One region of the Paenibacillus glufosinatiresistens genome, then DNA from elsewhere that is predicted to be linked to it. Evidence: predicted binding sites of a transcription regulator. Region 1 holds the regulator's gene; each other region holds the start of a gene.
The links. Region 1 encodes Rex, which represses fermentation and respiration genes when NADH is low (regulators of the CRP and FNR family bind a similar motif). Its sites were predicted from a motif close to TTGTGAAATATTTCACAA; they were not measured.
Positions count from the first base shown of each region.

Region 1 (7,548 bases):
CTCTCGAGCTGGGCGCCCGAGAAGTTGTAGGCTTCTTCCGCGATCTTGTCGAGATTCACACCGGAATGCAGCGGTTTGTTCTTCGCATGCAGCTCCAGAATGGAGCGGCGTCCCTTCTTGTCCGGCAGATCGACCTGAATGTGGCGGTCAAAACGTCCCGGACGAAGCAGCGCGCTGTCCAGCATTTCCTTGCGGTTGGTCGCGGCAATCAGCAGGATGCGCGGCGTATCGGAATTATAAATCCCGTCCATTTCGGTGAGCAGCTGGTTCAGCGTCTGATCGTACTCGCGCTGCTGCCCGCCTTCGCGCTTGCCTCCGATGACATCAATTTCATCAATAAAAATAATGGCGCTCTGCTTGTTCTCCTTGGAGGCCCGGGTCCGGGCTTCCTTGAACAGGTCGCGGATGCGGCCCGCACCGACGCCCACATACATTTCAACGAACTCACTGCCCGACGCGGCAACGAACACGGAATTCGTATAATGGGCCGCGGCCTTCGCCATCAGCGTTTTGCCCGTTCCGGGAGGCCCTGTCAGCAGAATGCCCTTGAGCGGGCGAATCCCGAACTTGCTGATCTCTTCATGCCGAATCAGAAAATCAAGCGCTTCGCGCAGCTCCTGCTTCGCGTTGTCCTGTCCGCCGATCTCCTCGAACGTCAGCTTCGAAGGGCCGTTCTTCTTGCGTTTCTTCTCGGCGCTTGCGCCTACGGCAAGCCCGCCCCGCATCTGTGTAATGAGGAGCAGCGCTCCGATCATTCCGGCGGCCACCAGGACGGGAATAATATTAAGTCCCATAAAAGCGAGAAAAATCACCAGCACCGGCACAAAGCCGATCAACGCTTCCTTCATCCATTTAGGCATTGGTCCAAACCCCCATTGTATCGGATTCGCGCGGCAGAATCACAAATTTGCTCTCGGTGCCGTTCCACAGGCTGACATAGACATTGCGGTCATCGATATCCGTCTCTACCGTGATGCCCTTGTACTGACCGGACAGTTCTTCCAGCGTCTGCGGGATCAATGTGTACTTGCGGCTCTCCATGGCTTCGGCGACGCTGAACATCGCCTTGTCCCAGTATTCATCCAGCTGTTTGCCGGAATGCTGCTCGACATCGAGCTTCAGCGTCCGGCTTCCGATTTCGGACTTGCCTTCGCTGTTGATATATTGAACCAGGTCGCGAAGTTTCGTTCCCGGCTGCAAATCGAGTTTCAAAAGTACCTCATGGCGGTTAATAGTAATGTGGGATGACTTCACTCCCTCATAGCGGTCAACGATGCGCTGGAGCGGTTCCTGAACGGCATAGTGGCGATACAGAAACCATCCGCCGAACAGTACGGCTACCGACAAGAGCGACGTCAGCAGAATGGGGACAATACGCAGCTTCACAGGTTACGTCCTCCTTTAATGAATGTGAAAAGAAAAGGCCCCGGGTACATGCCGAGACTCGTCCGAAGCGGCATGTGTTTTGTCATGCCCTAATACAACAAGTAGTATATCATAGGTGTATATACGCGGCGAAATATAATTGTGAATATATTTAAAATTTTTTATTTCCAATTTCGCCTTTTTCTTATATCGGAAGCAAGAGCCGCAGCGATTAGCGCTGCGGCTCTTGAATTTGAAATCTCTTCTTCTGTCAGAATGATATACCGATCTATCTATAGATCGTATATCGCGATTTACCGATTCGGGAGCGCGTACGGTTCGCCGATCGGCTCTCCGTCCGCAAAGCGATAGAACTGATAATAATAGCGGCCCTCCATTTTGTAGAACGCCTGCCATACATATTCCCCGTAGTAGACGCCCGGCAAGAGACGGCGGATATCCGCACGCGGAAGCGCCGAAGCGATCTTGGAGCTCATTTCGCCTCTGGACAAGCCGGAGGACGCATCCTCCGTATGTACCGGCTCCCCGGAAGGCTTCCCCTGCTCCGTGAACTTCACCCATACCAGCTTGCGCTTGCCGTTCTTGTCGTCTCCGGTCACGACCCAGTAGATCGAGTCGGCGTCCCAGACCGATTTGTCGCTGCGGACGACCTTCGTCAGCCCCGCCGAGGAGCGGGCCGCATTTTCGGCCAGACGCTGCTCCTTCCGCTGGTCGTTCAGCACGTAAGCATAAAAAGCATATAGAGCTGCGGCCAGCAGGATCAGGACGACAATCCCCAGCGTGACCCATTTGCGCTTCGTTCTCAAGCTGCCAGCCTCCTTGCCCTACCGGTTCAGCAAGCCTTCAAAGGCTTCCTGGGCCTCGCGGCGGATTCGTTCTTCGTCCAGCGTCAGGCATTCGCCGTTCTTAACCAGCTGCTTGCCGTCCACCCACACATGCGCAACATCCTTGGCTGACGCCGAATAGACGGCGTGGGACAGCAGATCGCTGTGCGGCAGCAGATGCGGCTGGTCGATATCAATGGCAATGAAGTCCGCTTTCATCCCGGGAGCCAGACGGCCTACGCGCTCCAGGAACAGCGAAGCGGCTCCGTACTCGGTGGCCATCTTCAGCGCTTCCGCAGCGGGAACGGCCGTCGGGTCGCCGCTGACACCCTTGTGGATCAGCGCCGCCAGACGCATTTCCTCGAACATATCCAGGTTGTTGTTGCTTGCCGCTCCGTCCGTACCGAGCGATACCGGCACTCCGGCCTTCAGCAGTTCGGGAACGCGGGCAATTCCGCTTGCAAGCTTAAGGTTGCTGCCCGGATTATGCGAGACGCCGACCCGGTGGCGGGCAAGAATCCCGATCTCCTCGTCGGTCAGGTGCACGCCGTGCGCGACAAGCGACGGGCGGGTGAACATGCCGAGCTTCTCCAGATGCGCAACCGGGCGCAGGCCGTATTCCGTGACGTTCTGCTCCACTTCGGCGCGCGTCTCCGACATGTGCGTGTGCATCGGCAGATCCAGATCATGCGCCGCCTGCACGAACTTCTCGATAAAGGCCGGAGGGCACGTATACGGAGAATGCGGAGACATCATGGCCGTAATCCGTCCATCGGCCCGGCCGTGCCAGTTGCGAGCAAATGCCACCGCTTCGGCCAGCTTCTCGCGCTGAACCTCTTCCGGACACAGTCCGATGGCGCCGCGCATCAGCACGGCCCGGATGCCGGACTCTTCGGCCGCCTCGGCCACCCGGTCCATATGATCGTACATATCGAGGAAGGTGGTAGTACCGCCCTTGAGCATCTCCAGGATGGACAGCGCGGTTCCCCGGTAGACATCCTCTCCGGTGAACTTGGCTTCCATCGGCCACATCTTCTCCTGAAGCCACGTCTGCAGAACCATATCGTCGCCATAGCCGCGAAGCAGCGACATCGCCGCATGTCCGTGCGTATTCACGAGACCCGGCAGGAACAGCAGCCGGCTGCCGTCCATGCGCTCTACGCCCTCTTCGGGCGCAGGAGCCTCCTCGCTGATGGATACGATGATATCGTCCTCTACCGTCATGTATCCTTGGAGGACGGGTCTGTCCGCTCCGGGTACGGCAAAATAACCGCCAGCTATCACCCATTTATTGCTCATTCGGCTCTTCTTCCTTTCCGTCCTGGAGATAATAGGCCAGACTCTGCAGGTCGGTTGTGAAATCCGCCGCATGCACCCGCACATAAGGGGGAGTCTTCAGGATCACCGGCGCGAAGTTCAGAATTGCTTCGATACCGGCTTCAATCAGCAGGTCCGCGACGTTCTGCGCCTCCTGGTCGGGAACCGTGATGATCCCGATGCGGATCCCCTGGCTCCGGACCGTCTCCTGCAGCTCGCTCATCGGCTGAACGGTCAGGGAATGGATCTTCTGTCCCACTTTGGGCTCGTAGGCGTCGAATACGGCGGTAATCTTCATCGTATCCTTCAGATACGCATTATAGTTCGACAGCGCATGGCCGAGATTGCCGGCTCCGACCAGCGCCACGTTGATCGGCTGGTCAAGCTTCAGAATATGGCGGATTTTCTCGATCAGATACGGAACGTCATACCCGATGCCCTTGCGGCCGAAATCGCCGAAATAGGCCAGATCCTTGCGGATCTGGGCAGGGTTGAGGTCCAGCTTCTGACCGAGCTCCTGGGAGGAGACGGTGGAAATTTCACGCTTGTTGAGATCATTGAGGAAGCGCAAATACACAGGTAGCCTGCGCACGACCGCTTCCGAAATTTTGTCCGATTTCATCTGGCGTTCCTCCTAAACAAAGTACAAGCGGTTCCTTGCATCTATACCTAAAGCGCGGCTGGTCCCATAATTCTAGGAACCGCCGCCCTCTTGAAGCCACTCTTCAATCCGGGGCACCATCTGGCGGGTCGTCATATGCTCCATCTTCGGCCCCGGAAGCGAATACAGGAAGTATTTCCCATAATAAGATTCAATTACTCTGGTATCATATACAATAACAATGCCCTTATCCCGGTTCGTTCGCACCAGCCGGCCGAAGCCCTGCTTGAAGCGGATGACCGCCTGCGGAACCGACAGCTTCATGAACGGATTCTTCTTCTGCGCCTGCAAAAGCTCGGATTTGGCTTCCACCAGCGGATGATTCGGCGGCTGGAAAGGTAGCCGGACAATCGCCAGGCAGGTCAGCGCCTCGCCCGGGATGTCCACGCCTTCCCAGAAGCTGCTGGTTCCCAGCAGCACGGTTCTTGCATTCTCCTGGAAGCGCCGGATCAGCTTCGTTCGGCTGCCTCCTTCGATGCCCTGCCCCAGCACGGCGATATCGGAGGCGGCCAGGGCATCGCGCAGCGGTTCATAGACTTGGCGCAGCATCCGGTAAGAGGTGAACAGAACCAGCATGCGTCCGCCCGTGGCGGCCGCGGCTTCGGAGAGCGACTGAACCAGCTTCTCCACGAATACCGCATCGCCGACACTGCCCTTCACACTCGGAAAATCGCGCGGGATCACCAGCAGCGCCTGCTCCCGGTAACGGAACGGCGAGGGAAGCTGCGCAGTCAGCAGCCGGTCCTGTTCCGCCGCAGCCCCAAGCCCCAGATTGTCAATCATGTACTGAAAAGATTTATCCACGGTAAGCGTCGCGGAAGTCAGCACAATCGCTTTCTTCTTGTCGAAGAACAGCTCTTTGAGCTGTCCGCTGACATCGACGGGAACGGCGTACATCTGAAGCGATTTGGCGCGGTATTGGCCGCTTGCCTCCAGCCAGTAGACCGTCTTCTCGTCATCCAGCGCCATAAAGAAACGAACCTGCTCCCGGATCGCGGCCAGATCCTTGAACAGCCCGCCGACATCGGTCACCAGGTTGTCCGCCGAGGATTGGCCCTCCTGCTCGCGCATTTCCGTAATCATGCGGTCTCCCTTGCGCACCGCTTCGCCGAGCGCAAGATGGAACGCATCCGCAAGCGTAACGAGCTCCTCCCAGCCCTTCGGCCGTCTGCCGGGCTGAAGCCGCAGCACAAGCTGGCCGGCCTCGCTCGCGGAAGCGTCCGACTGCGACGGCATCAGCGCGAACAGCCGCTCGCTGAGCTGGTCCCAGTTCTCCTTCACCGTCAGCAGATCGGGATAGATGCTGTCGATGGCAGCGGTCCATTCGGAGGCCTGTTCGCTTCCGGCGGACTGGAGCGTCTGCCGCAGCGCAGGGAGCTGGCCGTTGCGGCTGTCCTTATACAGCCGAAGCAGGGTATGTGCAAGAGTGAAATGCTTCATGTGCATGCCCAAATGCTTCCCGGCTACGTCCTCCAGATGGTGCGCCTCGTCGATGACGAGATGCTCATAGGACGGCAGAAGCTGATGTCCCGCCTTCACGTCCGCGAACAGCTTGGAGTGGTTCGTAACGACCACGTCGGCATTTCCCGCCTCGTGCTTGGCACGGTGATAATAGCATTTGCGGAAGAAGGGGCAGGACCGCCCCTGGCAGGAATCGGTATCGCTGGCCACCGTCTCCCAGAAGTCGCCGCCCCGTCCGCCCAGGTTCAGCTCTTCGTCGTCGCCGGTCTCCGTCCGCGTCAGCCAGACGAGCATCTGGGCGGCAATCAGCGCATCTTCGCGGGGACCCGCAAGGTTCTGATTGATCCGCTGCTCGAACTTGCGCAGACAGAGATAGTGCCCTCTGCCCTTGAAGATGGCGGCCTTGAACGGAAACGGCACGGCTTCGGTCAGCAGCGGAAGGTCGCGTTCCCGGAGCTGGTCCTGAAGATTGATGGTATGTGTGCTGACCATAACCTTCTCACGGTTCCGGACACTGTGGTAGATGGCGGGAAGCAGATAACCGAGCGACTTGCCTGTTCCTGTTCCGGCTTCGATCAGCAGATGCTTCTCCTCTGCGAACGAACGATGGACCTCGCCGAACATCAGGTCCTGGGCCTCACGGCTCTCATAGCCCGGAAGGATCGTCTGCAGCCGCATCTTCACATTCTCCAGAAAGGACTCGAAGGTCTCGTCTTCCAGCGGATTCAAATGGCTGTCCGCCCGCGGAGGCTCAAGCTCGGCCCAGTCCGATACGCGGAGCGCCAGCTGGCGGAAATGGTTCATCCCGTCTTCGGGCTGGAACGTCTGGCGTTCCCGCTCCTGAAGGAGACCGTCGAAATACCAGCCCAGATCGCTGTCCTCCGAAGAGAAGAGGTCTGCAATTCGCTGCATGGTCAACAGCGGCAGGTCTTCCAGCTCCTCCAGACAACGCAAAAATACGAGCGCGGTCGCCAGCGCATCGCTGTCGGCCTGGTGAGGGCGCTCATGCTTCAGGCCGAACTGGGCGGTTACCGCTCCGAGCTGGTAGGAAGTCAGGGAAGGATAGCTGATGCGCAGGAAATCGATCGTATCCAGAATCCGGCCCTGAAAAGGCAGGTATCCGCAGCGATCGAGCGCATTTTGAAGAAAATGGAAGTCGAAGGCGACATTGTGGCCCACGAGCACGACATCGTCGAGCATCGGCACAAGTTCCATCATCATCTCTTCCAGTTCGGGGGCGTTCTCGACATCGCGGTCTGTGATGCCGGTAAGTCCGGTAATAAAAGCGGGAATCGGTCCTCCGGGCTTGACGTAGGAACCGTATACCCGGGAAATTGACCGGTCTTCTTCTATAATGGCAAGTCCGACCTGGATAATTTCACCCACGGACTGGGTTCCCGTTGTTTCAAAATCAAGCACGGCAAATTTCATGATGTCCTTGTTCCCTTTCAATTGAGACTCTTCATCAGCATAACAGAAGTTGCGAAAAAAGGCGATGCGCGCCGCCGGCCCGGCGGGCGCATCGCATTAGAGAATCGCGCGGATGTTCCGTCACAGCAGCAGGGTCAGATCGCTGCCGTATAACAGCTTGCCGCTTCCGCGGCGGCATACTTCCAGGTTGCGCGCCGGTTCCGGCATCGCCGGGTCATGCCTCGCCGCCTGCAGGAACAGCTCTTCGGCTTCCCCGAACTGCCGCTGCCCGGCCGCGATGCAGCCGATGGCATTCAGCAGCATCGCCTTAAGCCTGCGCCCCCTGACATGCGGGAGCATATGCTCCAGATGGGTCCGGGCTTCGGCGCGCTCATCCTGATACAGATGGGACATTGCCAGATACAGCCGGGCCGGGAGGCTGTCCGGATAGCTGTCCACGACCTCCAGGAAAGAAGCGACGCACTGGGG
Region 1 covers NZ_JAVFHT010000002.1:21,193-28,740, forward strand. The annotation lists gene RBI05_RS03070 (AAA family ATPase) at 1-860, opposite strand, end outside; gene RBI05_RS03075 (hypothetical protein) at 853-1,386, opposite strand; gene RBI05_RS03080 (cell wall elongation regulator TseB-like domain-containing protein) at 1,680-2,192, opposite strand; gene RBI05_RS03085 (amidohydrolase) at 2,211-3,509, opposite strand; gene RBI05_RS03090 (redox-sensing transcriptional repressor Rex) at 3,499-4,149, opposite strand; gene dinG (ATP-dependent DNA helicase DinG) at 4,222-7,080, opposite strand; gene RBI05_RS03100 (tetratricopeptide repeat protein) at 7,201-7,548, opposite strand, start outside.

Region 2 (7,548 bases), 190 kb from region 1:
TTATAGATGCCCATTTGATGGTAGGGCAGAATTTCAAACTTCTCTACCCCGTTCAGGGTACCGATGAACCGGCCAAGGTTAAGGAGATCTTCCTCTTTGTTATGAATGCCGGGAACATAGACGTGGCGAATCCACATTTTGCGGCCGTGGTCGGACAACCACCGGGCCAGACGCAGCGTCCGCTCATTCGACTTCCCGGTCAGCTTGATATGGGCTTCATCATTGATATGCTTCAGATCCAGCAGCACAAGGTCCGTAACATCCAGCAGGTCCGTAATCTTGTCCCCTTCATTGTACCCGTTGCTGTCCAGGGTGGTATGCAGGTTCCAGCGCTTCTTGACTTCGCGGAAGAGCTGCTCGACGAACTTCGCCTGCAGCGTCGGTTCGCCCCCGGATACGGTCAGACCGCCGCCGGAAGATTTGTAATAGTGAATATATGGTTCAATTTCCTTGACCATCTCATCGAGGGTTACTTCTCTTCCTTCATCCAGACCCCAGGTATCCGGGTTGTGGCAGTATTGGCATTTCAGGAGACAACCCTGCATGAACAGGACAAAACGGATTCCGGGTCCGTCAACGGTACCAAAGGTTTCAAGCGAATGAATACGGCCTTTAATCATCGGAGGTCATCCTTTCTGGACAATTCGCTGCTGATATCTAAAATTTTAACCAAATCACAACAAGACTTTACCGCCCTTGCCTGCAAGGGCGGTATCCTCTTGGTTCATTCTATGAATGGCCGAACGTCTTCTTACATCTGGCCGTGGAAAGTACGGTTGATAACATCCAGCTGTTGTTCGCGGGTCAGCTTGATGAAGTTAACTGCATAACCCGATACACGGACAGTCAGCTGCGGGTAGTTCTCCGGATGGTCCATGGCGTCCATCAGCTGTTCGCGGTTGAACACGTTGACGTTCAGGTGATGTCCTTTGCTGTGGAAGTATCCGTCCATCATCGCTACCAGGTTGGCCTTGCAGGATTCGTCATCCTTGCCCAGCGCCTTCGGAACGATCGAGAAGGTGTTGGAGATGCCGTCCAGGCTGTCTTCATACGGCAGCTTGGCAACGGAGCTCAGCGAGGCAAGAGCACCCTTCTTGTCGCGGCCGTGCATCGGGTTCGCGCCCGGTGCGAATGGTTCGCCCTTCTTGCGTCCGTCAGGAGTCGTACCGGTCTTCTTGCCATATACGACGTTGGAAGTGATTGTCAGCACCGATTGAGTCGGCAGGGAATCACGGTAAGTCTGGTGCTTGCGGATCATGCCCATGAAGGACTCAACCAGTTCAACGGCGATGCTGTCAACGGCATCGTCATTGTTGCCGTAGCAAGGGAACTCGCCTTCGGTTTCGAAGTCGATGGCAATGCCTTCTTCGTTGCGGATCGGTCTCACCTTCGCGTACTTGATTGCGCTCAGGGAGTCGGTAGCAACCGACAGACCGGCGATACCGCAAGCCATTGTACGAAGGATATCGCGGTCATGCAGCGCCATCTCGATGCGTTCGTAGGAATACTTGTCATGCATGTAGTGGATCACGTTGAGTGTATTGACGTAAGTCTTAGCCAGCCATTCCATCATCGGCTTGAAGCGTTTCATGACTTCTTCGTAATCCAGCACGTCGGAAGTGATGCGCGGATATTCAGGACCTACCTGAGCGCCGGACTTCTCATCCACACCGCCGTTGATTGCGTACAGCAGCGCTTTGGCCAGGTTGGCGCGTGCGCCGAAGAACTGCATCTGCTTGCCGATCCGCATTGCGGATACACAGCAGGCGATACCATAGTCGTCGCCGTAGATCGGACGCATCAGATCATCGTTCTCATACTGAATAGCGCTTGTTTCGATGGATACCTTGGCGCAATATTTCTTGAACGCTTCAGGCAGCTGTTCGGACCAGAGGACTGTCAGGTTCGGTTCCGGAGCCGGGCCCAGGTTGTACAGCGTGTGCAGGAAGCGGAAGCTGTTCTTCGTTACGCGAGTTGTACCGTCAACCGACATCCCGCCGATCGATTCCGTAACCCAAGTCGGGTCGCCGCTGAACAGATCGTTGTAATCAGGAGTACGAAGGAACTTGACGATCCGAAGCTTCATTACGAAATGGTCAACCAGTTCCTGAGCCTGTTCTTCTGTCAGTGTGCCTTCTTCTACATCACGTTGTACATAAATGTCCAGGAAGGAAGATACGCGGCCCAGAGACATAGCGGCGCCGTTCTGTTCCTTGATGGCTGCCAGATAGCCGAAGTATACCCATTGGAAGGCTTCCTTGGCGTTAGTAGCCGGCTTGGAGATATCGAAGCCGTGCATAGCCGCCATTTCTTTCAGTTCGCCCAGAGCGCGAATCTGCTCGGACAGTTCTTCGCGGAGACGAATAACGCTCTCCGTCATGGAATCCACTTCAAGGTTAAGCAGTTCCTGCTTCTTGTCTTTAATAAGGAAATCAATTCCGTACAGAGCCACGCGGCGATAGTCGCCGATAATGCGGCCGCGGCCGTAAGCATCCGGAAGACCGGTAATGATGCCGGCTTTGCGGACGGCTCTCATCTCGCTTGTATATGCATCAAATACGCCTTGGTTATGCGTTTTGCGGATATTCGTGAACATGTCGACAATGCTGCTCGGAAGTTCAAAGCCATAGGCCTTGGTAGCGTCGATCATCATCTTGATGCCGCCGAACGGCTGGATGGAACGTCTGAACGGAGCGTCCGTCTGAACGCCTACGATCTGTTCCTTGTCCTTGTCGATGTAGCCCGGCTTGTGGGAAGTAATCGTGGATACCGTGTTGAGGTCCACATCCCATACGCCGCCTCTTTCTCTTTCTTCCTTGCTCAGCTGGGAAATAATCTTCCACAGTTCCTTTGTATTCTCAGTCGCGCCTGCGAGGAAAGCTTCGTCGCCATGGTACGGCTTGATGTTCGCTGCGATGAAATCGTTAACGTTAACTTTCTTGGACCATTTTCCTTTGACAAAACCGCGCCAGCCCGGTTTGACATCCTGTACTTCTTTTTCAATCACCGACATGCTAAATCCCTCCATATATTTATATGATTTGTAGAGTACGCGGGCTTGAAGGAAAATCCCGTGTCTCGCGATCCCACGTTGTAACAAATTTCACAATAACTTTTCCAATCGGGACCTTATATAAACATTTTAGTTTACTTTCCCAGTGAAGACTGTGATAAATATCACTATTATGCGATTTTTAGTGATATTTATCACGCCTTTTTGGGTCCCAATGGAATTGGCGCCCGAAGGCGCCAATCAGTGTGTCAGTTTAGTTCTCGAATCTTCCGTAGAAGGCATTGCGGTATACGTCAGCCAGTTCGCTAACAAGCGGCAGCTTCGGATTTGCAGTCGTGCATTGGTCTTCAAATGCGCGGTCAGCCAGGTAATCTACACGCGATTCAAAGTCTGCTGCATCAAAGCCCAGAGCCTGGAACGACTCTTCAATGCCGAGCTTCTTGTTCATTTCGCGGATGGCGTTGATCAGGCTTGTTACGCCTTCTTCCGTTGTACGGGCCGGCAGTCCCAGGATACGGGCGATTTCGGCATACCGTTCGTCGGCCACGAAGTGGTTGTATTTCGGGAACGAAGCGAACTTCGTCGGTTTCTTCGCATTGTAGCGGATAACATGCGGCATCAGGATGGCATTGGTACGGCCGTGAGCGGTGTGGTACTGGCCGCCCCACTTATGAGCCAAGCTGTGGTTGATGCCCAGGAATGCGTTCGCGAATGCCATACCGGCCAGGGTCGAAGCGTTGTGCATCTTCTCGCGGGCTACGCGGTCACCGGTCAGAGCCGATTTCTCCAGATTGGCGAATACGAGCTGGATGGCTTTGATAGCCAGACCGTCCGTGTAGTCGCTGGCCATTACGGATACGTAAGCTTCGATGGCGTGTGTCAGAACGTCCATACCGGTATCGGCAACGGCGTTCTTCGGCAGGCTGTATACGAACTCCGGATCAATGATGGCTACGTCTGGTGTAAGCTCATAGTCAGCCAGCGGATACTTGGTGTTGCCTCCGCCAGTCTTGTCGGTAATAACTGCGAAGGAAGTTACTTCCGAACCTGTACCCGAAGTCGTCGGAATAGCTACGAATTTCGCCTTAACGCCGAGCTTAGGATACTTGTAGACGCGTTTGCGGATATCCATGAACTTCTGCTTCAGGTTGTTGAAATCTTCGTTCGGGTATTCGTAGAACAGCCACATGCCCTTGGCAGCGTCCATCGGCGAACCTCCGCCCAGTGCGATGATGCAGTCCGGCTGGAACCGGTTCATCATGGCAGTTCCCTTCTCAACCGTTGTCGTCGAAGGATCCGGTTCAACTTCGGAGAACACTTCGATGGCAACCGGAGTCTGCCGCTGACGGAGATAATGTTCTACTCTTTCTACATAGCCCAGTTTAACCATCATCGGGTCAGTGATGATTGCTACACGGGTAATGTCAGGCATTTTGGCGAGATATTGAGTGGCGCCTTTTTCAAAGTAGATTTTGTCCGGTACTTTAAACCATTGCATATTCACGGTACGACGATTCACCCTTTTCACGTTGATCAGGTTGATGGCAGTAACGTTCTGCGATACGGAGTTGCGTCCGTAAGATCCGCAGCCCAGGGTCAGCGAAGCGATGTTCGTGTTATAGATGTCGCCGATGGCACCGTGTGTCGATGGCGAGTTCACGAGAATACGTCCGGTCTGCAGACGGTGGGAGAACTTCATGATTACTTCTTCGTTGTTGGAGTGGATCGCGGAGCTGTGGCCCATGCCTCCGAATTCAACGATCTGTGCCGCACGCTCAATACCCTGATCGGCATTCTTGACTTTGTAGCAAGCCAGTACCGGGCTCAGCTTCTCGGCGGACAGCGGGAATTTCGGTCCTACGCCTTCCAGTTCGGCTACGAGAATCTTCGTTCCGGCCGGAACCTGGATGCCGCACATTTCGGCGATCTTGACAGCGGATTGACCGACGATAGCCGGGTTAACGGCACATTTCTCGGCGATCATTGCGCCGCTTGTCAGCTTGGCAGCTTCTTCCTTGTTCACGAAGTAGCAGCCGTTCGCAATCATCTTCTTCTTCACTTGGTCGAAAATAGCTTCTTCAATAATAACAGCCTGCTCGGATGCGCAGATCATGCCGTTGTCGAATGTCTTGGACAGGATAATGTCGGTAACCGCCTGGTCGATGTCGGCGCTCTTCTCAATGAAGGCCGGAACGTTGCCGGGGCCTACGCCGAGAGCCGGTTTGCCGCAGCTGTAAGCGGCCTTGACCATTGCCGAACCGCCAGTTGCCAGAATCAGCGCAACGTCCTTGTTGTTCATCAGGGCGTTGGTCTTATCCATGGTCGGCATTTCGATCCATTGGATACAGTTCTCAGGGGCGCCGGCCGCTACTGCTGCGTCATGCAGGATCTTCGCTGCTGCCGCGCTGCACTCTTGCGCCGACGGGTGGAAACCGAATATAATAGGATTACGTGTCTTAGCTGCAATCAACGCCTTGAACATCGTGGTGGATGTAGGGTTGGTTACCGGTGTGATACCCATTACAATGCCGACCGGCTCGGCAATCTTCTGGAAGCTGTCGTAAGGGTTATCTTCAATAACGCCTACTGTCTTGTCGTACTTGATGCCGTGCCAGATATATTCCGTTGCAAAGATGTTCTTTGTGATTTTGTCTTCGTATACGCCGCGTCCCGTTTCTTCAACCGCCAGTTTCGCCAGATACATGTGCTTGTCGAGCCCGGCCAGTGCCATAGCATGTACGATCTTGTCGACTTGCTCTTGATCCAGGTTCATGTAGGCTTCCTGCGCCACCAACGCTTTATCTACCAAAGTCTGAATATACTCTTCAGCGGTAGGCTGCTTTACTTGGGCGGCCACTTCATTCTTAACTGCCATGTCTCTCGTCCTCCTGTAAATTTGTGGTTGTTTCTCTCTACACATTGATCATAACACAGCTTCTCCGTCTTGTATAGTGAAATCTTTCACAAAGTATAAAATTTTTTTGCTTTCTTTTCAAAGCGCTTACATTTTAGTTTCCGATACGTTTACTTCTTCCTCTGCAACGGCAACGTATGATAACTCTTCCGGCTCGGCCCTTCTCCAGCGTACCTTATCGGGGTGTTCCATAGTACGCTCCCGGTTCCCAGGCATTCCTCTCATCCGTGGCTGCATCGTCTTTCGGCCACCTTGATTTTGCACCCTTATATAGAAGACAAAATCCTGTTCATGCGTTGGCGGGGGAGATTCAACTCGACAGAATGGCCGGTCACCGCGCCCTGCATTAGTGAAAATAATCACAATGTTGAAAAATCGACACTTTTTCCGTGTCTTTTGTCACCCATTATGAGGAATTTCATGTATAATTAATTTAAAATTTACTGAAAAACTGAGGGAATAAAGGGGATGTCGATTATGAACGACCATTATAATGTTATCGAAGCCCACGGAAACACCAACTGTTTCTCCGAACAGAACTTCAATCGGCTGCTGGTTACCATGAAAGAACGCGTTGTACCGGAAGGCTCTCACCTGTTCTGGGAAGGCGATTATTCCGATAAGCTATTCTATATCAAGCGGGGGCGCGTCAAGCTGACCAAGTCAACCGACGAAGGCAAGGAACTTATTCTGTATATGTACCAGACCGGCGATATGGTAGGCCAGGCCGATCCCTTCTTCAGCACCAAGCACAGCTTCACGGCCGAAGTGATTGAAGAAAGCGAAGTCGGGGTGATTGAGCATAAGGATCTGGAAATTCTGATCTGCCAGCATTGCGATTTTGCCATCGACTTTATGAAGTGGATGGGCATTCATCACCGGTTGACGCAGACCAAGTTCCGCGATCTGATGATGTACGGCAAACCGGGAGCGCTCTGCTCCACGCTTATTCGCCTCGGCAACACTTACGGCGAGAAGAACGGCGACTCCATTCTGATCAACAAAAAGATCACGCATACGGATCTCTCCAACATGATCGGAGCCACGCGCGAAAGTGTGAACCGGATGCTCAGCGACCTCCGCAAGAAGGACGCCGTCGAGTATGAGAACGGCATGATTGTCATCAAAGACCTTGGGATGCTCCAGGATATCTGCCACTGTGAACTTTGTCCCAACGAAATTTGCCGCATCTAGTTCTTTCGGTTATTACCCCCTACTCACCTCAGTGAAACGGACCGTTTCAAAAAATCCGGCGCCCTTATCGGGCGCCCTTTTTTTGTCCGGTTATTTCCCCTCCTTAACGGGGTACTAAGAATAGAAAAGAGCCTTTGATTTATGCTAAATTGGATAAAGCGTCAAAAGACCGACCATCTTAATCTGCGGACTATGAAGAAGAGGACTGGTGAACCATGCATAATTACGATTTCTCCCGAGTCGCCGCCGCATCGCCTGAAATGCGGGTCGCCGACTGCGAGTTCAACACCGCACACATTCTGGAAGTCATAGACCAGGCCGAAGCCCGCCAGGTCGAATACCTGGTCTTTCCGGAGCTCTGCATCACCGGCTATTCCTGCGGGGATCTGTTCATGCAGCGGAGACTGCTTGACTCCGCCAAGGATTC
Region 2 covers NZ_JAVFHT010000002.1:206,326-213,873, forward strand. The annotation lists gene pflA (pyruvate formate-lyase-activating protein) at 1-620, opposite strand, end outside; gene pflB (formate C-acetyltransferase) at 752-3,013, opposite strand; gene adhE (bifunctional acetaldehyde-CoA/alcohol dehydrogenase) at 3,267-5,888, opposite strand; gene RBI05_RS04030 (Crp/Fnr family transcriptional regulator) at 6,405-7,121, shown strand; gene RBI05_RS04035 (NAD(+) synthase) at 7,337-7,548, shown strand, end outside.
Region 2: a site for Rex is predicted at 3,092-3,109, ahead of pflB (formate C-acetyltransferase). Genes of this name have one in related genera too.

Region 3 (7,548 bases), on a different contig from region 1:
TCTGGTAGCCGCAGGCGTGCATCCGAGCCCGGTTCCGCACGCCCACTTTGTCACGACAACGACGCACAAGACGCTCCGCGGTCCCCGCGGCGGCATGATTCTCTGCAGACAGCCTTGGGCGGCGGCGATCGACAAGGCCGTCTTCCCGGGAACGCAGGGCGGACCGCTGATGCATGTGATCGCCTCCAAGGCGGTGGCGTTCGGCGAAGCGCTTCAGCCGTCCTTCAAGACGTACGCAGAGAATGTGGTCAAGAATGCCAAGGTGCTCGCCGAAACGCTGATTGCCGAAGGCGTGAACATCGTATCCGGGGGCACGGACAACCACCTCATGCTGGTGGATACCCGGAATCTGAACATTACGGGCAAGGATGCGGAGAAGGTGCTGGATTCGATCGGCATTACCGTCAACAAGAACGCCATTCCGTTCGACCCGACCAGCCCGTTCGTAACAAGCGGCATCCGGATCGGCACGCCGGCCGTTACTTCCCGCGGTATGGACGAGCAGGCCATGACCGAGATCGGCGCCATTATTGCGGCGGTCCTGAAGCAGCCGAAGGATGATGGCGTACTCAAGGACGCTGCGCGCCGGGTGGCTGCGCTGACCGAGCGTTTCCCGATCTACCCCGGACTCCAGTACTAAGCCCTATTGTTTCTTCTATATTATTGGAAGTTCGTTTTGCTTGTTCCCCGCCTGCGTATCCTACAGGCGGGGCTTTTTATTTTGGCCATGTTTTGGCCACAATTGTAAGCGGAACCCTTGATGGAATTTTCAGAAATCAGGCGATCTGCGTTCAAACAAATTTCATTCATTTTCATGAAAAAATTGTGAAACACAGCGAATAATAATGAAAACGCATGTTAAGTTTTCGTCTTTTCCACATTAGGTGAAATGCTTCGGCAGGGATGATATAATAAACAGGATTTAGGGCCGGTTAACGGCCGGTGAGTACAATAATGGCCGGAGGGACAAGCATATGGGCAAATTGGTGATCTGCGATCATCCGCTTATTCAACACAAACTGACATTTATCCGCGACGAGCGGACCAACACGAAGGAGTTCCGGGAACTCGTCGACGAGGTTGCAACACTGATGGCATACGAAATTACGCGGAGCATTCCGCTTGAGAACATGACCGTCCAGACTCCAGTCGCTCAGACGGAGAGCAAAGTGATTTCCGGCCGGATGCTGGGGCTGATTCCGATTCTGCGCGCAGGTCTGGGCATGCTGGAAGGCGTCCTGAAGCTGCTGCCGGCGGCGAAGGTCGGCCATGTCGGGTTGTTCCGTGATCCGGAGACGCTGCAGCCGGTGGAGTACTACATCAAGCTGCCAACCGACGTTCAGGAGAGAGAGTTGATTGTGATTGATCCGATGCTCGCTACCGGCGGTTCCGCCATTGCGGCGATTACCTCGCTGAAGAACCGGGGCTGCACACAGATCAAAATGATGAATCTGATTGCCGCGCCTGAAGGTGTGGCTGCCGTTCAGGAAGCCCACCCTGACGTCGATATTTACGTAGCCGCTCTTGACGACCATCTGAATGAGCATGGGTACATCATTCCGGGTCTTGGCGATGCAGGAGATCGCCTCTACGGAACTAAGTAACGCAGCGATCCTCAGAAGCCGATGAAGCCGCCCTTCGAGGCGGAGGAAAGGAAGAATTATGTCCAAGCTTAGAGTAATGACCGTATTTGGCGTGCGTCCCGAAGCAATCAAGATGGCGCCGCTCGTGCTGGAGCTGAAGCGTCATCCCGAGCACATTGAGACTATCGTCTGCGTGACGGCCCAGCATCGTGAACTGCTCGATCAGGTGCTGGAGGTATTCGAGATCACGCCGGACTATGATCTGGACGTGATGAAGGACCGCCAGACGCTGAACGAGATCTCCATCCGGGTGCTGGAAGGACTGGAGCCGGTACTGCGGGAAGCCAAGCCGGACATTGTGCTGGTCCACGGCGACACGCTGACGACTTTCTTAGCCAGCTACGCCTCTTTCCTGCAGCAGATTCAGGTGGGGCATGTCGAAGCGGGCCTCCGGACCTGGAACAAACTTTCCCCGTATCCGGAGGAAATGAACCGTCAGCTGACAGGCGTTCTGGCCGATCTTCACTTCGCTCCGACCGACTGGTCGGCGGGAAATTTGAGACACGAGAATAAAAAAGAGTCAAGTATTTATATCACAGGCAACACCGTAACCGATGTGTTTCAATATACCGTACAGCCGGGCTACCGGCATCCGGTATTGGATTGGGCAGCCGGAAAAAGACTAATTCTGATGACGGCGCACCGCAGGGAATCACAAGGCGAACCGCACCGTCATATTTTCCGTGCCATCAAAAGAATCGCAGACGAGTTCGAGGACATCGCCATTTGCTATCCCGTACATCCAAGTCCGGCCGTCAAAGAGCCGGCGTACGAGATTCTGGGCAATCACCCCCGAATCAAGCTGATCGATCCGCTGGATGTCGTGGATCTGCATAATTTTTACCCGCATACCCACCTGATTCTGACCGACTCGGGCGGTCTTCAGGAAGAAGCTCCTTCCTTCGGCGTACCGGTTCTGGTACTGCGCGATACAACGGAGCGTCCGGAAGGAATTGAGGCCGGCACGCTGGAACTGGTGGGGACGGATGAAGAGAAGGTGTATCAACGGACACATGCTTTGCTGACGGATGAAGACCTCTATCAGTCGATGAGCCGGGCCGCCAACCCGTATGGAGATGGCAAAGCGTCGCAGAGGATTGTCAATGCGATTCTTCACCATTTCGGAGTTATTGAAGAGCGTCCCGAACAATTTAACAGAATGTTCACAAATAGCTTGAGCAAGGCAAATTCCTAATCGTAAGAGCCGCTTGTTTTACATACAGTGAAACTGTACGGTTTATATGGTTTTGGAACAAAATGCTGTGATTATTTTCATAATTTCAGCCCTCTGTGACGCCGCTTTCACTGCATTGACAAACTCTTGTAACATTCAGTAAAATGAATTGGAATTCCAAGGGTGGGGATTTTATGAATCAGCCAGGCCAGCCTGGAAGCGGCGATCCCAATACGGGGAAAGCGCTTAGAGCCATGGGCCTTGTAAGCGCAATTGGCGTTGATCTGGCAGGCTGTACGCTCGGAGGCTATTTTCTCGGAAGATGGGTCGGAGGCATGTGGGGAAACCCCGGTCTCTGGATCGGTCTGGGCGTATTATTCGGGATGCTGTCGGGTGCTGCAAGCATCTTCGCTGTAATCAAGAGAATGATGAGGGATATTGATGGATGATTCCGCAAAGTTAACCAGGTTGCTGACCATGAGCATTGCGGGAATCGCCGTGATCTGTCTCCTTGTGGCCGAGCTCATGCCGCATCGCCGGACCGTTTTTCATGGAGTAGTGCTTGGGGCGACGGTCAGCTGCCTCAATGTGCTGTACATGGGCTTCAAGATCAAGCAAATAGCCAATGCAGCCGCAGGGGGAGGGAAGAGAGCCTCGCTTGGATTCGGAGTCCGGATTGCGACTTCCATTCTGGCGATTCTGCTTCCGCTTGAGTACCCTCATTACTTTAATGAAGTTGCTGTCTGTGCGAGTCTTGTAGCCGGACAGTTTACCATTTTCATCGTAGGGTTTATCACTGTCTTTAATGAAGATCGAACTTCGCGGAGAGAAAGGGGTGAGAAACATGATACATGAGTCACCGGTTATTAATCTGTGGGGCCTGGATTTCGATCTGTCAATCGTGCTGATGCTGGTCGTCACCTGCGTTATCGTCTTTGTCCTCGCCCGTCTGGCTACCCGCAATCTGTCGGTGGAGAACCCCGGCAAGCTTCAGAATTTTATGGAATGGGTCGTTGAGTTCGTTCAGGGCCTAATCTCCAGTACAATGGATCTGAAGAAGGGCAAGCCTTATCTGTCGCTGGGCATGACGCTCATCATGTTCATATTTGTAGCTAATTTGCTGGGCCTTCCGTTCGGGGTAGTTACCGAATATACGGATGCCAGCAAGGCCCACATCTTCGGGCATGAGATTGTCTCGGTTACAGAGAAACTGCATCAGGCCCAAATCGACAACCCCGGCGAAGAAGCTGAAGTCGGCGTCGCCTGGTGGAAATCTCCGACCGCCGATGCTTCCGTTTCGATTGGCCTGGCTCTGATGATCTTTGTGCTGGTGCATTTCCTGGGCATCACGAGGAACACCAAGAACTACTTCAAGCATTACTTGCAGCCGTTCTCCTTCTTCCTGCCCATCAATATCATCGAGCAGTTCTCCAAGCTGCTGACGCACGGCATGCGTCTATTCGGCAACATCTTTGCCGGCGAGGTGCTGATCTCCGTCATTATCAAGCTTGGAACCCTCAATCTGATTGGCGCGATTGCAGCGATTCCGCTGTTGATGGTCTGGCAGGGATTCAGTATATTTGTCGGATCGATTCAGGCCTTCGTCTTCACGATTCTGACGTTTGTCTACATCTCGCAGTCGATTGACACGCACGAGGAACATTAGCTTCAAGACAGACGTCCGCAAGTTCGTCTGAATTCCAATACATCATTACACATCTAAGGAGGATTTATTAAAATGGGAGTTATGGCATATATCGCGGCAGCTATCGCGGTAGGTTTGGGCGCGCTGGGCGCCGGTATCGGTAACGGTCTGATCGTCAGCAAGACGGTAGAAGGTATTGCCCGTCAGCCAGAAGCGAAGTCCACTCTGCAGACAACGATGTTCATCGGTGTAGGTCTGGTTGAAGCCCTGCCAATTATCGGTGTAGTATTGGCGTTCATTTTCTACACAGGCGCATAAATAACCCATGCAATAGACTGGCGGGGAAGGCCACGGCCCTCCGCGCTTTCTTTTTTACCCTAAGAGAAGATAAAGAGCCGAATAACCGGTCGTACACGGCCGCATGTCATCGGAAAGGAGTGACCCACACGTGCATTTTTCAATCACATCTTTGGTGCTTGCGCTGATCGCGTTCCTGATTCTCTATTTCCTGCTTAACAAATACGCGTTCGGCCCGCTGTTCTCCGTTATGGAGAAGCGCCGGGAACTGGTACTGCAGCAAATCAACGAAGCTTCCCAGACGCGGGAGCAGGCGGTCGCTTATGTCGAAGAGCAGAAGCAGGCGCTGCAAGAAGCGCGCAAGGAAGCTTACGAGATCATTGAGCAGTCCAGACAGACGAGCAGCAAGCAGTCCGAGCAGCTGATCGAGCAGGCCAAGCTGGAAGCGGCCCGCCTTAAAGACGACGCTGTCCGCGATATCCAGAACGAGAAGAACAAAGCGGTCGAAGCTCTGCGCAGCGAACTGGGCGCCGCTTCGGTCAAGATTGCATCCAAGCTGCTGGAGAAGGAAGTGCAGCCTGACGCCGCTCAGGAACAGCTGGTCGATCAATACCTCAAAGAGGTTGGAGGCCGGTCATGAGCCAGGATGCGGTAGTCGCCAAGAGATACGCGAAGGCTCTGTTCGAGGTTGCTTTTGAAGAGAAGCGTACGCTTGAAGTAGAAGAAGAGCTGAAGAGTCTGGTGAATGCGCTGAATGCCGATTCCGACCTGCAGCGATTCATCGGAACGCCCAGGATCTCCGGGGAAGACAAGCTGGCTGTGTTGAAGAAGGCGCTGGAAGGCAAGGTGTCGGGCCCGGTCCTGAACACGCTCGAGCTGCTGGTACAGCGCGGCAGACTGGAGATCCTGAATGATCTTCTGGAGAGCTATCTCCGAATCGAAGGTGAAAGTCTGGGTATCGCCGACGCCGTGGTCTACTCGACCTACGAGCTGAACGAAGAAGAGAAGGCGGCCGTAACGGAGCGGTTCAGCGCGCTGTCCGGACGCAAGATCCGTATTACGAATGTGATCGACAAGAGCCTGCTCGGAGGACTGAAAGTTGTGATCGGCGATAAGCTGTATGACGGAAGCCTGTCCGGGAAGCTGGAACGTCTAGAGAAATCTTTTAACGACAAGCACAGAAGATAGGGGTGAACAAATTGAGCATCAGACCTGAAGAAATCAGCACTTTGATCAAAAGTCAGATCGAGCAGTACAAAGCCGATATCGAAGTAGCGGAAATCGGCACGGTTATTCAAGTCGGCGACGGGATCGCCCGCGTATACGGCCTGGAGAATGCCATGGCCGGAGAGCTGCTGGAATTCTCCAACGGAGTAGTGGGCATGGCGCTCAATCTGGAGGAGAGCAACGTCGGTGTCGTTATCCTCGGCGAATATTCGGAAATCCGTGAAGGCGATCAGGTTAAAAGAACCGGCCGCATCATGCAAGTGCCAGTCGGCGAAGCGCTGCTGGGCCGCGTAGTCAATCCGCTCGGCCAGCCGCTCGACGGCAAGGGTCCGATCGAGACGACCGAATTCCGTCCCGTTGAGAACAGCGCGCCGGGCGTAATCGACCGTAAATCGGTTCATGAACCGATGCAGACCGGTCTGAAAGCCATCGACGCGATGGTGCCGATCGGCCGCGGTCAGCGCGAACTGATCATCGGCGACCGTCAGACCGGTAAGACGGCTATCGCAATTGATGCCATCATCAACCAGAAGGGCAACGGCATGAAGTGTATCTATGTAGCCATCGGACAGAAACAGTCCACGGTTGCACAGGTTGTTGAAACGCTTCGCCGCCATGGCGCTCTGGATTACACAATCGTGGTTACGGCCTCGGCTTCCGAACCGTCTCCGCTGCTCTACATCGCTCCATATGCCGGCTGCGCAATGGGCGAATACTTCATGTACAAGGGCGAGCACGTTCTCGTTATCTATGACGATCTGTCCAAGCAGGCCGCCGCTTACCGCGAGCTGTCCCTGCTGCTCCGCCGTCCTCCGGGCCGCGAAGCCTTCCCGGGCGACGTCTTCTACCTCCACTCCCGCCTTCTGGAACGCGCAGCGAAGCTGAGCGACGAACTCGGCGGCGGCTCCCTGACGGCTCTGCCGTTCATCGAGACCCAGGCTTCCGATGTATCGGCTTATATTCCGACGAACGTCATCTCGATTACCGACGGGCAGATCTTCCTGGAATCGGACCTCTTCTATTCCGGCCAGCGTCCGGCTATCAACGTCGGTATCTCGGTATCCCGCGTAGGCGGTTCCGCCCAGATCAAGGCGATGAAGAAGGTTGCCGGCTCGCTCCGTCTGGATCTGGCCCAATACCGCGAACTTCAGGCGTTCTCGCAATTCGGCTCCGACCTCGACAAATCGACGCAGGCCCGTCTGAACCGCGGCGCCCGCATGATGGAAATTCTGAAGCAGGGAACCGGCCAGCCGCTTCCGGTTGAGCATCAGGTGATCAGCTTGTACACAGCGGTTAAAGGATTCCTCGACGATATTCCGGTGAAGGACGTCAGACGTTTCGAAAAGGAGTTCCTTGCCTATGTGGCCAGCAACGCCTCCGAAGTCATCCAGTCGATCACCGATACGAAGGATCTGACAGCCGACAATGAAGCTGCGCTGAAGGACACCATCGAGAAGTTCAAGAAAGGCTTTGCTGTAAGCTAAGCCTTATCCATACTCTATCATTAACCGATCTTCCCGCGGTTCATTCGGATCCGGGCTGCGGGCAGAACCCGGGTTATA
Region 3 covers NZ_JAVFHT010000005.1:174,595-182,142, reverse strand. The annotation lists gene glyA (serine hydroxymethyltransferase) at 1-640, shown strand, start outside; gene upp (uracil phosphoribosyltransferase) at 975-1,604, shown strand; gene wecB (non-hydrolyzing UDP-N-acetylglucosamine 2-epimerase) at 1,663-2,838, shown strand; gene RBI05_RS08620 (AtpZ/AtpI family protein) at 3,012-3,266, shown strand; gene RBI05_RS08615 (ATP synthase subunit I) at 3,259-3,672, shown strand; gene atpB (F0F1 ATP synthase subunit A) at 3,662-4,483, shown strand; gene atpE (F0F1 ATP synthase subunit C) at 4,556-4,780, shown strand; gene atpF (F0F1 ATP synthase subunit B) at 4,911-5,399, shown strand; gene RBI05_RS08595 (F0F1 ATP synthase subunit delta) at 5,396-5,947, shown strand; gene atpA (F0F1 ATP synthase subunit alpha) at 5,959-7,470, shown strand.
Region 3: a site for Rex is predicted at 2,904-2,921, ahead of RBI05_RS08620 (AtpZ/AtpI family protein). Genes of this name have one in related genera too.

Region 4 (7,548 bases), on a different contig from region 1:
CGAGCGGCGGTCGGTCTCGGAATTCGACTGGACGCGCATCCGCAAGGAAGACCCCGGCATTGAGCTGACGTTCGGTTCCGGCATTCCGGTGCAGCTGCTGCAACGGACGATGCAGATGGCGCCGGACTCGCTGTTCGACGATGAAATTATCAGCCGCATCTGGATTTACAGCGTCCCCAACGATTCCAAGGCGCACGCCGTCTTCTTCAGCGAGCGCGGCGATATTGTCTATGAAGCGGCCAAGGTCGATCTGACGGTCCAGGACATTCAGCAGCATGTCGATTTCGGCAGCGGCTGGACGCCGTATACGACGGCGGACGGGAGTTATTATGTGCCGGAGAACGATCTGCCGATGGTTGCCGCGGAGCTGCCGTCAGGGCTGTATACGATTGCCCAGATGCAGAGCAGCCTGTTCTTCGACGCGGGAAGCACCCGCTATATTCAGGAGAAGGACGGTTCGGAGATCTACACGGACAGCAAGCGCAGCCTCCAGGTCGATCCGAAGCAGAACTGGATCAGTTACAGCGACCCGGCCGCCCTTCCCGCGGGGGAGGGCAGTCCGGCCGAGGATGTGCTGGAAGCGGTCGACTTCGTGAACAAGCACGGGGGCTGGAACGGAACGTACCGGCTTGACCGGGCGGAAGAGGGGCCGGAAGAGCGGCGGATCGTCTTTCAGCAATATTACGGCCTGCTTCCTTACGGCTCCTTCCCGGTGCTGAATGAATCGGGGCTGCGCTACGGCTCCATGGAGCTGCTGCTTCAGCAGGGGTCGGTGGCCGGGTATGAGCGTTCGCTCATGTACGCCGATGAAGACCGGGCAGAGAAGAAGGCGGTGAGGCTCCGGGGCGGAGATGTGCTGCGGAGCCGTCTGGCGGCCCTCGCTGGTTCGGCAGGAATTCGCGCGCTTCAGCCGGGCTATCTGCCGTCGGTGCAGAACGACCGGATAATTCTGACGCCGGTCTGGAAGGTAACGTTGAAGGATGGCCGTGTGCTGGCGCTGGATCTGTAGGGCGGCGGAGAGACGGGCGGGAGAGGAGAGAGAATCATGGATTGGGGACGGGCCAAAAGTGTGCTGATCTATTCGTTTCTGCTGCTGAATCTGCTGCTCTGCTATCAGCTCTGGGGAGATCTGCGCGATCAGGCCGGCGCCAGTCTGGATTTCACTTCGCTGTCCGCCGCCGCCCAGCAGGTGATGGAGGAGAAGGAGATCCGGGTCCTGAGCGTCATTCCGGCAGCGACGCCGGAGCTGCCGAACTTGAGCTACCGGTACTCGGCGGAGCCGGATGCGCCGCCGGTTGCCTTGGAGAAGCCGGTGGACAGCCGGCTGATCTTCACCTTCAGCGAGCTGACGGAGGCGCTGAAGGGGGAGATTCCCGACATCGGCGACTACCGCTTCGATTCGCTGGAGAGCGAGGCCGGACGGTTCGTGCTTCACCCGCTGGTGCAGGGCAAATGGCCGTTGTTCAGCGTCCGGCTGGAGCTGATCTACAATGACCAGAAGATCGTGGCTTACCGGAAGCCGCAGATTCAGCTGGATCCCGCCGGCGGCCAGGACGAAGAGAAGCAGAAGATTCTGCCCGCGGCCAAGGCGCTGGGCAGCCTGATCGAGAAATACCTTCCGGCCGGATCAGCCGTCAAGGAGATCAGCCTCGGTTACTACGGAGAGCTGTTCAATTCCGAGGCCCAGGTGGCGGCGCCGATGTGGCGATTCATGCTGGAGGATGGCAGAACTTACTACGTGAACGGTATCAGCGCAGACATTATCAGTCCCAAAACAGCGGAGTGAGGAGAAACAAATCATGGGGATTTCATTTACAGTGCTGTCGAGCGGATCGACGGGCAACGCCACAGTGGTGAGAAACGGCGAGACGACGCTCATGATCGACGCCGGTCTCAGCGCCAAGCGGATCGAGGAATTGATGGCCATGCGGGAGATGACCGGACAGGAGCTGGACGGCATCCTCGTTACCCATGAGCATTCCGACCATGTCAAGGGACTTGGAGCGCTGGCCCGCAAGTACAACCTGCCGATCTATGCCAACGCCAATACCTGGGCGGCCATCGAGAAGGCGGTCGGCAACATTGAGGAGCATAACCGGATTATTCTGGAGACGGGGGAGCACCGCGACTTCGGCAGTATGCGGGTCGAGTCGTTCGCCATCTCCCACGATGCGGCGGAGCCGGTCGGATACAATTTCTACGACGGACGGGAGAAGCTCAGCGTGGCAACGGACCTCGGGTACGTCAGCGACAAGGTGAAGCTGGCCATTTCGGACGCCGACGTGCTGGTACTGGAGGCGAATCACGATATCGAGATGCTGCGGATGGGCCGTTATCCGTGGAATACGAAGCGCCGGATTCTCGGCGATATGGGGCATTTGTCCAACGATGCGGCAGGAGCGGCGCTGAGCGAAATTCTGACGGGCCGGACGAAGCGGACGTATCTCGCCCACCTCAGCCGGGACCACAACATGATCGAGCTGGCCCGGATGTCGGTGCGCGGAGCGATGGAGGACCGGGGCTGCTTCTACAAGGACCATGAATTCCGGCTCTGCGATACGTACTATGACCGGCCTACGCCATGGGATAAGGTGAGCGGCTCATAAGCGAATCCATCTGGCGGAGAGTGGCTTCAAGCTCGGAGCGCCCGATGAGCTCCTTCTGAACGAGCAGTTCAATGAGCGCGCCCAGAGCGAGGGTCAGCCGCGAGTGATCGTCCTTAAGATCGCCGAGCATGCCGGCAAAATGCACCAAATCAACAGCGGTGGAAGAGGATTGCATGGGATCAGCCTCCTGGGTAATGAATACTTGGGAACTTGTCCATAAAATCAGCCAAAACACCCCGGAACGGGTCCCGGCTGTGTTACAATGACAATGATACTTGCAGTATAGTCGCAACCATTCTGAAATATTCCCCTTGATTTCATAGACCGGCGCCGCCATGAAGGGAGAGATAGCCGTGAGCCTGTTCGATGACGATTTTTATTCAACCCGAGTCTCCTCAAAAAGCCGGAGGGAAGCCCGGGGCAGCAAGCCCCGGGGATGGACCACCAGCCGCCGGGGCCGGAGCCTGAGCACGCTCCAGATCTCTGCGCTCAGCTCGCTGCTGAGCGCCGTGGTTGCCGTCCTGCTGTTCAGCCTGCTTACCGGCCAGTTCACGCGCGAAGAAGCGTCCGGCGCGGCCGTAATTCCGCATGTGACCCAGAGCAGCGGCGATCCGTATGACCGGATTATCAAGGCGGCAGCGGCGGTGCGTCCGGCCGTCGTCAGCATCATCAATCACAAGGAAGAGGCATCCGGGAGCGAGGACGAGGAGGAGCCGCTTGACGAATCGGCACTCGGCTCCGGCGTCATCTATAAGAAGGACGCGGGCAAGGCCTATTTGATTACGAACAACCACGTCATCGACGGCGCCAGCAAGCTGGAGGTTGTTACCGTAGACGGGAAGACGCGCAAGGCGGAACTGGTAGGGGCCGACAAGGTCAGCGATATCGCGGTGCTGTCAATCGACCCTGCGGGCATTGATACGGTGGCTCAGATCGGCGATTCGTCCAAGCTGCAGCTTGGCGAGACGGTCATTGCCATCGGCAATCCGCTCGGCCTGGGCGACACGCTGACATCCGGAATCGTCAGCTACACGAACCGGACCATTCCGGTCTCGCTGAACCAGGACGGCGTCTATGACTGGGAGCAGGATGTCATCCAGACGGATGCCGCCATTAACGAAGGGAACAGCGGCGGCGCGCTGGTCGATCTCAGCGGCAAGGTGATCGGCATCAATACGATGAAGATCTCCGATACCGGCGTGGAGGGGCTCGGCTTCGCCATTCCGGCCAATGAAGTGTTGCACGTAGCCGAAGAGCTGGCGGTCAAGGGCAAGATCACGAGATCATATCTTGGCGTGTATTCGGTCGATCTCAACAATCCGTATGCGCCGCTTGATAAAGACGAGCGCGCGAAGCTCAAGCTGCCCGATTCCGTGAAGGACGGAGTGGTGGTGCTTGACGCTGTGGGACCGGCCAAGAAGGCGGGACTGAAGCTGAACGATGTCATCACGAAGTTCAACGGGCAGGAGATCAAATCGACGCTTGCCCTGCGCAAGTATCTCTACAACGATACGAAGATCGGCGACAATCTGACGGTGACCTATTACCGGGAAGGTGTCGAGAAGCAGGTTACCGTGCTGCTTGAAGAGAAGCCGGAGTCCTGATTCAGGCGTTTTCGGGGGAGCCCTTTATGATGGAGAACATGCATAATTCGGCCCTCCCCCGGATATCCTGATAGAGCCGTTTCATACAGGGAAGATGTCTTACAATATGTGGAACGCCATCCTTATGCAGGGGCGGGGTGACTTGCCTTTCGCGGTTTAATGTGTTAATATGAGATTAATCATAGATTGGAGACCCGAATTCTCGTATTGAAAAGGGCTGTTCCTCCAGCACGCGCAACCTTTTTCAATATGTGAATTTTCTCTTTGTGTCTAGAAGATAAAAATGAACATGTTAATTTAATTTTTGGAGGTACATCCATGCAAACAGGTACAGTTAAATGGTTCAACGCAGAGAAAGGTTTCGGCTTCATCGAAGTTGAAGGCGGAAACGACGTATTCGTTCACTTCTCCGCAATCCAGGGCGAAGGCTTCAAGACTTTGGACGAAGGACAACGCGTTGAATTCAACGTCGTTCAAGGCAACCGCGGACCGCAGGCCGAGAACGTTGTAAAACTGTAAGCATCAGAAAGACCGCCCCGCTTGAATCACCTTCAAGCCGGGGCGATTTTCATATTCAAGAAGCTATGGAACCGAGACGTATTCGACCGAAGGGGGACTCTCGCTAATGAACTATCGGAAGAAACCAATGGAAGCCGTGCCGGAAGAGAATACACCGGTCTGGGCCTGCACCAACGACAGCTGCAACGGCTGGATGCGCGACAATTTTGCGTTTGAAACCGCGCCTTCCTGTCCGCTCTGTCATTCCGAAATGGTACAGGATATGCGGATGCTGCCCCAGCTGGTGAACTCGAACGGGGATTTGAAATCGCTCAAGAAAGGGATTTCCATCTCCTGATCCGGCGGCTCGAATACTACCATACTTTCAAACACCAAGTCTCAAGACGGGAACCCCGTCTTATTTTTTTTGTACTTTGACATGTTTCCCTGGATTTTTTGTGATATTTGTCACAAATTTATTGCTTTTCCTCGCTTAAAATCCAGATTGTTGTGATTTATATCACACTTTTGGGGTCGTATTTTTGACAAAATAAAAACTACGAATTGGGGAAAAGGAAGGGGAAACTATGGACACCTTATCGCTGTCGCGCCTGCAATTTGCGACAACAACAATTTTTCACTTTTTCTTCGTACCGGTCACGATCGGTCTGGCTCTTCTGATTGCAATCATGGAGACCAAGTACGTTCGCAGCGGCAATGAAGAGTACAAGCGCATGGCTAAATTCTGGGGGAAGCTCTTCCTGGTCAACTTCGCTATCGGGGTTGTGACCGGGATACTGCAAGAATTCCAGTTCGGGATGAACTGGTCGGACTACTCCCGGTTTGTCGGCGACGTGTTCGGCGCACCGCTTGCGATCGAAGCGTTGCTGGCCTTCTTCCTGGAATCGACGTTCATCGGGATCTGGATCTTCGGCTGGGATAAAGTATCACCGAAGATTCACGCCCTCTGCATGTGGATGGTAACACTGGGCACGACCATGTCGGCCTACTGGATTCTGGCGGCGAACTCGTTCATGCAGCATCCGGTGGGGATGGCCATTAACAACGGCCGCGCCGAGATGAATGACTTTCTGGCGCTCATTACGAACGGCCAGGTGCTGGTGGAATTCCCGCATACCGTTCTGGGCGCATTCGCAACCGGCGCCTTCCTGGTTATCGGCATCAGCGGCTTCAAGCTGCTTCGCAAGCAGGATACGCCGTTCTTCCTGAAGTCGATGCGCATCGCCGCCATCGTGGCGATTATCTCTTCCATTGGCGTCGCTTTTGCCGGCCACTGGCAGGCTCAATACCTGGTTGAGACGCAGCCGATGAAGATGGCCGCCTCTGAAGGCCTCTGGGAGGACAGCGGCGACCCGGCTCCGTGGACGCTCATCGCCTCCATTGATCCGGATAACAAGAACAGCAGCCACGAGATCAAGGTGCCTTACCTGCTGAGCTTCCTTTCTTACAGCAAATTCTCCGGCGAAGTCAAGGGGATGAACACCCTTCAAGCCGAATATGAACAGAAATACGGCCCCGGCGACTACATTCCGCCGGTCCGCACGACCTTCTGGAGCTTCCGCATCATGATCCTGGCCGGCGTGCTGATGATCGGCATCAGCATGGGACTGATCTATCTGATGTGGCGCAAGAAGCTGGAGGCAGCCAAGAACTGGTTCTGGCGCATCTGCTTCGCGGGTCTGCTGCTGCCGCCGATTGCCAATACGGCAGGCTGGATGATGACGGAGTTCGGACGCCAGCCGTGGACGGTCTTCGGCTACCTGACGACGAAGGACTCCGTTTCGCCGAACGTAACCGCCGGACAGGTGCTCTTCTCGGTCATTACGTTCAATACCCTCTACGGCATTCTGCTCTGCGTGCTGGTCTATCTGTTCGTGAAGATTATCAAGAAGGGTCCGTATCAAATGGAAGAAGAGCTTCATCACGACGACCCATACAAGAAGAAGGGGTGAGAACATGTCACTTAACGAGCTTTGGTTTGTACTGATTGCGGTTCTCTTCGTCGGATTTTTCTTCCTGGAGGGCTTCGACTTCGGCGTCGGCATGCAGTCGCAGATGCTGGCGAAGAATGAGACGGAACGCCGGATTATGATTAACTCCATCGGCCCGTTCTGGGATGCCAATGAAGTATGGCTCATCACCGGAGGCGGCGCGATGTTCGCGGCTTTCCCGAATTGGTACGCCACGCTGTTCAGCGGCTTCTACGTGCCGTTCGTGCTGGCGCTGATCGGACTGATTCTGCGCGGCGTCGCCTTCGAATACCGGGGCAAAGCGAAGTCGGCCGGCTGGAAAAAAACCTGGGATGCTTCGATTCTGATCGGAAGCTTCCTGACTCCGTTCCTGCTCGCCATCGTGTTCGCGAGCTTCATCAAAGGACTGCCGATTGACGGAGATATGCAGATGCGCGCCGACTTCTTCGGCGACATTGTGAACGTCTACACCGTGCTGGCCGGACTGACCGTGGTGATGCTCTGCAACGTTCACGGCCTGCTCTTCACCGCGCTGCGGACATACGGCGAACTGCAGGAACGCGCCCGCAAGCGGGCGCAGGTGCTCCTAGTTCCGACCGGCGCGCTGCTGCTGGCTTTTGTCATCATGACCTATGCGCAGACGGATATCTTCGAGGTACGCGGCGCGCTGCTGTGGGCGATCGTAATCGTCGGCATTGCCGCCTTCGTGCTGGCCGGTTACTTTGCCAAGAAACGGCGCGACGGCTGGGCCTTCGGCATGACGGGAGCGGTGCTCGGCCTGTCGGTTATCTCAGTCTTCGTCGGACTGTTCCCGAGAGTCATGGTGAGCTCGCTTGGCGAAGCGTTCAA
Region 4 covers NZ_JAVFHT010000017.1:46,352-53,899, forward strand. The annotation lists gene RBI05_RS15730 (YycH family regulatory protein) at 1-1,009, shown strand, start outside; gene yycI (two-component system regulatory protein YycI) at 1,046-1,786, shown strand; gene RBI05_RS15740 (MBL fold metallo-hydrolase) at 1,800-2,606, shown strand; gene RBI05_RS15745 (hypothetical protein) at 2,575-2,781, opposite strand; gene RBI05_RS15750 (S1C family serine protease) at 2,960-4,210, shown strand; gene RBI05_RS15755 (cold-shock protein) at 4,529-4,729, shown strand; gene RBI05_RS15760 (cold-shock protein) at 4,836-5,066, shown strand; gene RBI05_RS15765 (cytochrome ubiquinol oxidase subunit I) at 5,296-6,681, shown strand; gene cydB (cytochrome d ubiquinol oxidase subunit II) at 6,686-7,548, shown strand, end outside.
Region 4: a site for Rex is predicted at 5,165-5,182, ahead of RBI05_RS15765 (cytochrome ubiquinol oxidase subunit I). Genes of this name have one in related genera too.